DNA from 3 places in the Peribacillus sp. RS7 genome. Region 3 is predicted to be linked to each of the others. Evidence: riboswitches for the same ligand, from Rfam matches in the RefSeq annotation. Region 3 holds a riboswitch; each other region holds the start of a gene.

Region 1 (2,328 bases), 2.0 Mb from region 3:
ATTCGTGAGATGGAGTGATGACATGGAATGGGGCGAATTCGATAAAGTGATCATTGTAGAAGGCAGTTCCGATAGAAGAAAAGTTGCCTCCGTTTTAAATGAAGATGTGGAAATTAGATGTACGAATGGGACCATATCATTAACTAAGCTTGATGAATTGGTGGATGAATTGATGGACCGTGATGTTTATCTCCTTTTTGACGCAGATGAATCAGGAGAAAAGCTCCGGAAGCAATTCCGAAGGGAAATGCCGGAAGCGAACCACCTGTATATTAATAAAATGTACAAAGAAGTGGAGAGCTCACCTGAACATCATATCGCAACTGTGCTTTTATCTGCCAATATGAATGTTAAAATGAAATTTTTAAGTCAAAGGGTGAACGACTAATTGATTCAGGAATGGAAAGAAGAAGAGTGTAAGCTTGCCGTTGAACAAGGGGAAACATTTTGCTTATATTTATATACGCCATTATGCGGCACCTGTCAGGTGGCTTCCAAGATGCTGACGATATCCATGGAACTTTTCCCGGAACTGAAGGCAGGTAAAATGAATATGAATTATGTTCAAGCTATTGCCGAGTCATATGAAATTGAAAGTGTCCCGTGTTTATTGTTTTTCAAAGAAGGGCAGCTGCACAGAAAAATATATGCCTTTCAATCCGTTCCTTATTTATATGGATTGCTTAAGGAAATCAGCTGAAAAACCAATCAGAAACGGATTGGTTTTTTTAGTTGTGGACAAGTGGCGGCCAAATTGGAATTGAACAAAGAATATTCTAACAATTCATTGACTGATTAATTCTAAAATGTTATATTTTGTATTAAGAAAGCATCCTGAATTTAATAGTTCTTATCAAGAGTGGCGGAGGGACTGGCCCGACGAAGCCCGGCAACCGGTATAAATTTATATACGGTGCTAATTCCAGCAGAGTGTTAGCTCTGAAAAGATGAGGTGCGTTTTTAAAACCTCTTCTTTTGGAAGTGGTTTTTTTGTTTTGAAAGGCCCGGTTTCAATATAATTCCTACTAAATCCATAGAGAAAGAGGAGAAATAGTATGTCAGAGAAAAAGTTGCGTTTCGAAACATTGAGTGTTCATGGCGGTCTGCAAGCTGATGAAACAGGTGCACGTGCAGTCCCTATCTACCAAAGCAATGCATACTTGTTCAAAGACACTGACCATGCAGCGAATTTATTTGGCTTAAAGGAGAATGGCTATATATATACACGACTACATAATCCCACGGTCAGCGTTTTTGAGGAAAGAATGGCCTTATTGGAAGGCGGTATCGGCGGATTGGCAACAGCAAGCGGAATGGCTGCCATCTCACTGTCAATCCTGAATATTGCCGGTGCAGGGGATGAGATCGTTTCAGCCTCCACTTTATATGGCGGTACGTATAATCTTTTTGAAAACACTCTTCCGAAATATGGGATTAAAGTGAAGTTCGTTTCTCCTGATGACCCTGAAAATTTCAAAAGGGCGATAACGCCAAGAACTAAAGCCATATTTGCCGAAACAATCGGAAATCCAAGTTTGAGGGTCCTTGATATCGAAGCGGTAGCTGACATTGCCCACAATGCCGGGATACCTTTAATCATTGATAATACCTTCGCTACACCGTATCTATGCAGACCAATTGATTTTGGAGCGGATATTGTCATCCATTCCGCTACAAAATGGCTTCTGGGAAATGGAACCACTTTAGGCGGTGTCATCGTGGATGGAGGGAAGTTCGATTGGAACTCACCAAACTACCCTGGCTTTACGGAGCCTGATCCAAGTTACGACGGTCTGGTATACGCCGAGGCAGTTGGACCAGCCGCTTTTATAACGAAAGCCCGAGTGCAGTTACTTCGTGATTTAGGCCCTGCGCTAAGTGCCCAAAGCGCATTCCAGTTTACGCTTGGACTTGAAACGCTGCATGTAAGGATGAAAGAGCATCTTTCGAACACGAAGTCTGTACTTCAATATTTGAAAAATCACCCTGCCGTGACTTGGGTTTCGCATCCTTCTAATGAGGATCATCCCGATAAAGCCCTTGCGGATAAATATTTGCCCAAGGGAGCAGGATCCGTTGTGACTTTTGGAATTAAGGGAGACCGCGAAGCCGGGGCGAAACTTATCAATTCGGTGGAATTATGGTCCCATGTAGCGAATGTAGGGGATGCGAAGAGTTTGATCATCCACCCTGCCAGTACGACCCATCAGCAATTGAATGATGCAGGTCTGGCGAAAGCGGGTGTGCGTGCTGATCAAGTCCGTTTATCCATTGGGATTGAAAATGTAGAGGATTTAATAGAAGATTTGGAGCAGGCAATTGAAAAAG
Region 2 (2,328 bases), 2.6 Mb from region 3:
TGGAAGACGAAACATGGGATAAAGTGAATGCATATTTCCCGAATGCAAAAGTATTCGCTTTCTCCAAACTTTATGACAGCAAGCAGCAGTTGAAGGACCTTTCAGCATTCCTTCAATCGAATTATCAAGATGATAATTGGAAAGAAAGAAGATCTGAAAAAATCCTAGCGTTCATTCGTAAAACTTTATCTTATCTGTTAGAAAAGCGGGCAGCCAATGAACGGAAATGCGAGCATTCCATCTCTTGGAATGAACAGATGGAGGTCAAACTGAATGGTGCGGTCAATCAACTGGCGGATTTGGAAAAAGAAAAAAGTGAAAATATCATAAGGTCTTATCGTTCGCTTAAGGATGAAGTGAAAAATCAGCTTTCTTCTAAAATTCCTGAATTGCTGAGGGATTGCTCTAAATCGTTAACGGAAAGCAGTGATTTCAGTCAGGTCCATGTACAGTTAAACCAGGAAATGAATGAGCGGATTCAAGCATTCATTTCTGACAAGATCATGCCTCAATATTACCGTTCTCTTCAAGATTGGATTGCCAGTTCCCAAATGGAGTTCTCACAAAGCCAGCAGTTTATGGATGAAATGAGTGCCGGGTTCAATGAATTATACAAAGAAGAACGGATCACGCTGGCAGGTGACTTTAGGGTATTGGATGACTGGCGCCGTGATGCCGACCGGATGACAAGCAGTATCCGCATCGAAAACGTTAATATCCTTTTGCGCAGAACTCCATCACAATTGCTGCTTAAAGGAGCAGGGAAGCTGTTTGGGGCGATACCACAAAATAAAGCCAATATGTACAATCGTTATAAGAAATACCTGGAAAGTGAAGATTACCTGGATGTTGCCGAAATGATCACGGAACGTTTCCTTACCCAATTTGGATTGTTTGAAAAATCTTTGGATCGGGACATCTCACTTTTCTATCGCAGTTCCTTTGCCTTACTTCAAAAAACGATAGAGCAAACGCAGACAGAAATCAAAGACTACCAGGCTGCATTGGAGCATATGAAAGAAAATCCGGAAGTTTACCGTGACCCGATCACTTTGTTCGAAGTGAAATTACGTCAGTTGGAGAGACTTGAAAAAATCGAGAAAAAGCGTCTAGCCCAGCTGCAAAGAAAATGAAAAATAACGGGGAACATTTTAAATATTCGAAAAACTATTGACTTTACGACTATATCCCTATAAAGTGATAATTACGAAAAACGTAACACAATATATTCTCTTATCAAGAGTGGCGGAGGGACTGGCCCTAAGATGCCCAGCAACCGTTCCATTAGGAATTGGTGCTAAATCCTGCAAAACAGAAATGTTTTGACAGATAAGAGAGGGATAAGTCTGCAAAACAGCTGATTAAACCTCTCTATATTAATAGAGAGGTTTTTATTTTGGGACTTACACCAACTTAACTGATAAGACTAATAAGAAAATATGGAGGGGAACAAGATGAGAAGGTCTATTAAAGGGATATTCATTTCAGCCATCGCTTCGGCTTTGCTTTTAACGGGTTGCTCTACAGGGCAGAGTTCCACAGAATCGAAGAAAGAAGAAAAAGTATCATTTGAAAATGTCCCGGAAAGATTTGCTAATGGGGAAGGAGCCAAAATCAAAGTGATCCGTAAAATTGGCGGTGATGATCATACGGCCCAATACTTAGCAGGAGCGAAGGAAGAAGGAGAAGCACTGGGGTTTCAAGTGGATACATATACAGCCAATGGTGATACGGCTAAATTTCATGATGCGATCGCACAGGCTTTGCAGGAAGATTATGACGGCTATATCATCTCCCATGGTGATGATGCAGCAACAGTGAATGACGTTCAAAAGTTGGTTGATGCAGGCAAAAGCGTTGTTACATTCGATTCAATAAGCGATCTAACTAAAATAGAAGGCGTAACATTAACATCACAGGATGATGAAGCGTTGGCAACACTGGCTCTTGATAAACTGATAGAAGAACAGAAAGGTGAAGCGGCAATTGCGTATCTTTGGGTGGATGGTTTCCCTCCAATGGTGAGAAGAAATGCTGTTTATCAGGAAAAATTAAAAGAAAACCCTGGAATTAAAGAAGTCGAAAGATTCGGAGTGGCGTCTGCAGATACTTCGGTTCAAACACAAAATGCTGTAGCCGCAATGCTGAATAAATACCCTAAAGGTAAATTGGATGCCATTTTCGCAACATGGGATGCCTTCGCTATCGGTGCCGCCCGGGCAATTAAAGAAGCGGGACGCGATGAAGTGAAGATATACGGAATTGATGTGTCGAATGCAGACCTTCAGGAAATTCAATCAGCTGGCAGCTCATGGTCCTACACGGCAG
Region 3 (2,328 bases):
TATCCTTGGTGAAGCAAGTGAATTATCCGCCAAGGTAATGGAATCGACCCCTGCTTTTTTCAAAACCTCGGCACCAGTCATGAAACTCTCTATTCCCAACTTTTTCGGAGGATCAAGTTCAACAAGAATCGTCCTTTCTGTTTTGGCCTTTTCGTACAGAGGGAGTTCCAATTCTCTATCGTTCACTTCAATTATTTCTATTTCACGGGCTTTCGTATATTTCTCTTTTACTGGAGCCAAACTTCCAATCGCATTCTTTACAGCTTGAATATGCAGGGGAGTCGTTCCACAGCACCCTCCTATGATCCCGGCACCTTGCTCACGAAGGTCTAGGGCACTTGAGCCGAAATATTCCGGCACAGCTTTATAGACAAGCCTTCCATCCACATAATCGGGAAGGCTGGCATTTGGGTAAATGGCAATCGACGCTTGCTTTGGCAAACTCACCTCTTCCAATGCCCGAATCATATGATGTGGACCGAGTCGGCAATTCACCCCAACAACATCAGCACCCAATTGCTCGAGTTTTTGAAAGGCTTCATTTAAATGGATTCCATTTTGAAGATTTCCCAGTTCATGCATCGAAACATTTGCGATGATCGGCAGTCCAGTTTCATTTTTAACGATTTGCAAAACGGTTTCCAGCTCTTCCAGGTCATAAAATGTTTCCAAGAGAATCCCATCCGGGTTTTCCATCAACAGACTGTATAGCTGTTCACGAAAACCTCGCTTTATCTCTTCCATACTTAAATCCGATTTCCTGATACTCCGCTGTGCCCCTATGGTACCGAAGACATATGCCTTTCCTTTTGCCGCTTTTTTAGCAAGGATGACTCCCTGGCGATTGATTCTGCTTACTTCATCTTCAAGTCCATGCCGTTTCAATTTATTGAAATTGGCTCCATATGTATTCGATTGAAGGATATCTGCACCAGCTTGCAAATAGGCACGGTGAATGGACTCTATTTGATCTGGGTTCGTGCAGTTTAATTCCTCATAACATTGATCGATGCCATAAGAGTACAGTAAGGTCCCCATTGCCCCTTCTCCAACCAGCATTCTTTCTTTCAATTCTTTACGAAAATTCATAATTACACCCTCTCTCAAAAACAATCCTGTTTTTGTCGTTTTATATGAGTATGAGAGAAAAGAAAAAAAACCTTCTCAAAGAAGAAGGTCTTTTGAAACATTCTCCTCATCTATCAAGCTCTGCTTGCTGGATTTAGCACCTTTGCCTAAGCTGGTTGCTGAGGTTTCTTCGGGCCAGTCCCTCCACCTCTCTCGATAAGATCCAATTATATAATTTTCACAAGATTTCAAAATTTGATTATATTTAATTTACATTAATAATCTGTCAATTTCAATACCTGATCGTCATTTTTTTCACTTTTGCAAAATTCATTCACTCTTTTGCAGCTTGAACTCTCTTCACTATCCTTTGTTTCCAGTCTTCCGCTAACGAGTCTAGTGTAAGTAACGCGTTTGAGCCTTCCAGCCCATCTCGGTTATGTAGGATCACCTCTGTTGCATAATGAACCGAAATTTTTTCTTGCAAACGATCTATTAGCACAATTTCGTTTTGTTTCTTTATCGTTCCTTCCTGAATGACTTTTGCAAAATAACCAGTGTAACTCGTTTTCAGCACGAATTCCAAAAACTTAGGTTCTTGATTGAAGTAGGAAATGGTCGAGCAAGGGATCCTCCCCTGATTAATTTGAACAATCACTTCGCCTATTTGATATATATCACCGATATACGTTGTTTCTTCCCTCATCCCCGCTACAGTTAAATTTTCACCGAATGCAGGGATATCTAGCTTTTTAGCGAATCTTTCATTCCATAATGAGTAATGCTCAAAGGGGTAAAAACACAAAGCCCGATCAGGACCTCCATGGAACTTTACATTACCTACCCCATCACCCATTATGCCTGATTTAGTTACTATCACGTCATCCACTGCTTGTTTATCCATCGCTGAAAAGATATCGATATTCGAAAAATTTTCCTGTTTGGGCTTTCTGGCATGAAGGGATTCGATTTTTCCATTTTCCATTTTACATCTTCCATTCTTATTTAATTTATATCATCATATATGTATAAATTATACTAAAAATCCATTTTGTTCTGTAGTTTTTTATGGGAATATAGCAGATTAGAAGGGCAAAAGCACCAAGTTGGCGAAATATCATTGATTTCCAGAAAAATTCATAGGTTAGTTTCAGTAATTTTGTTGCTATTTCAGAATTAAATATGGTAGAATATGAACACAATATATAGTCGAAAACTACAACCGTTCGCCTATATGTTGATTTTCACGATTGAATTCCT

The links. A riboswitch is a leader RNA that binds a small molecule or an ion and turns the genes downstream of it on or off. The one in region 3 is predicted to bind S-adenosylmethionine.
Region 1: another riboswitch for S-adenosylmethionine. It lies ahead of ACDZ29_RS08430 (O-acetylhomoserine aminocarboxypropyltransferase/cysteine synthase family protein); the one in region 3 lies ahead of ACDZ29_RS25960 (bifunctional homocysteine S-methyltransferase/methylenetetrahydrofolate reductase).
Region 2: another riboswitch for S-adenosylmethionine. It lies ahead of ACDZ29_RS13205 (sugar ABC transporter substrate-binding protein); the one in region 3 lies ahead of ACDZ29_RS25960 (bifunctional homocysteine S-methyltransferase/methylenetetrahydrofolate reductase).

The regions. Positions count from the first base shown of each region.
Region 1 covers NZ_CP168135.1:1,617,369-1,619,696, reverse strand. Annotated here, with positions in the region: gene ACDZ29_RS08440 (toprim domain-containing protein) at 23-388, shown strand; gene ACDZ29_RS08435 (thioredoxin family protein) at 389-700, shown strand; SAM riboswitch class I at 848-954, shown strand; gene ACDZ29_RS08430 (O-acetylhomoserine aminocarboxypropyltransferase/cysteine synthase family protein) at 1,056-2,328, shown strand, end outside.
Region 2 covers NZ_CP168135.1:2,604,277-2,606,604, forward strand. Annotated here, with positions in the region: gene ACDZ29_RS13200 (GTPase domain-containing protein) at 1-1,133, shown strand, start outside; SAM riboswitch class I at 1,231-1,336, shown strand; gene ACDZ29_RS13205 (sugar ABC transporter substrate-binding protein) at 1,455-2,328, shown strand, end outside.
Region 3 covers NZ_CP168135.1:5,251,334-5,253,661, forward strand. Annotated here, with positions in the region: gene ACDZ29_RS25960 (bifunctional homocysteine S-methyltransferase/methylenetetrahydrofolate reductase) at 1-1,089, opposite strand, end outside; SAM riboswitch class I at 1,193-1,291, opposite strand; gene ACDZ29_RS25965 (MOSC domain-containing protein) at 1,403-2,053, opposite strand.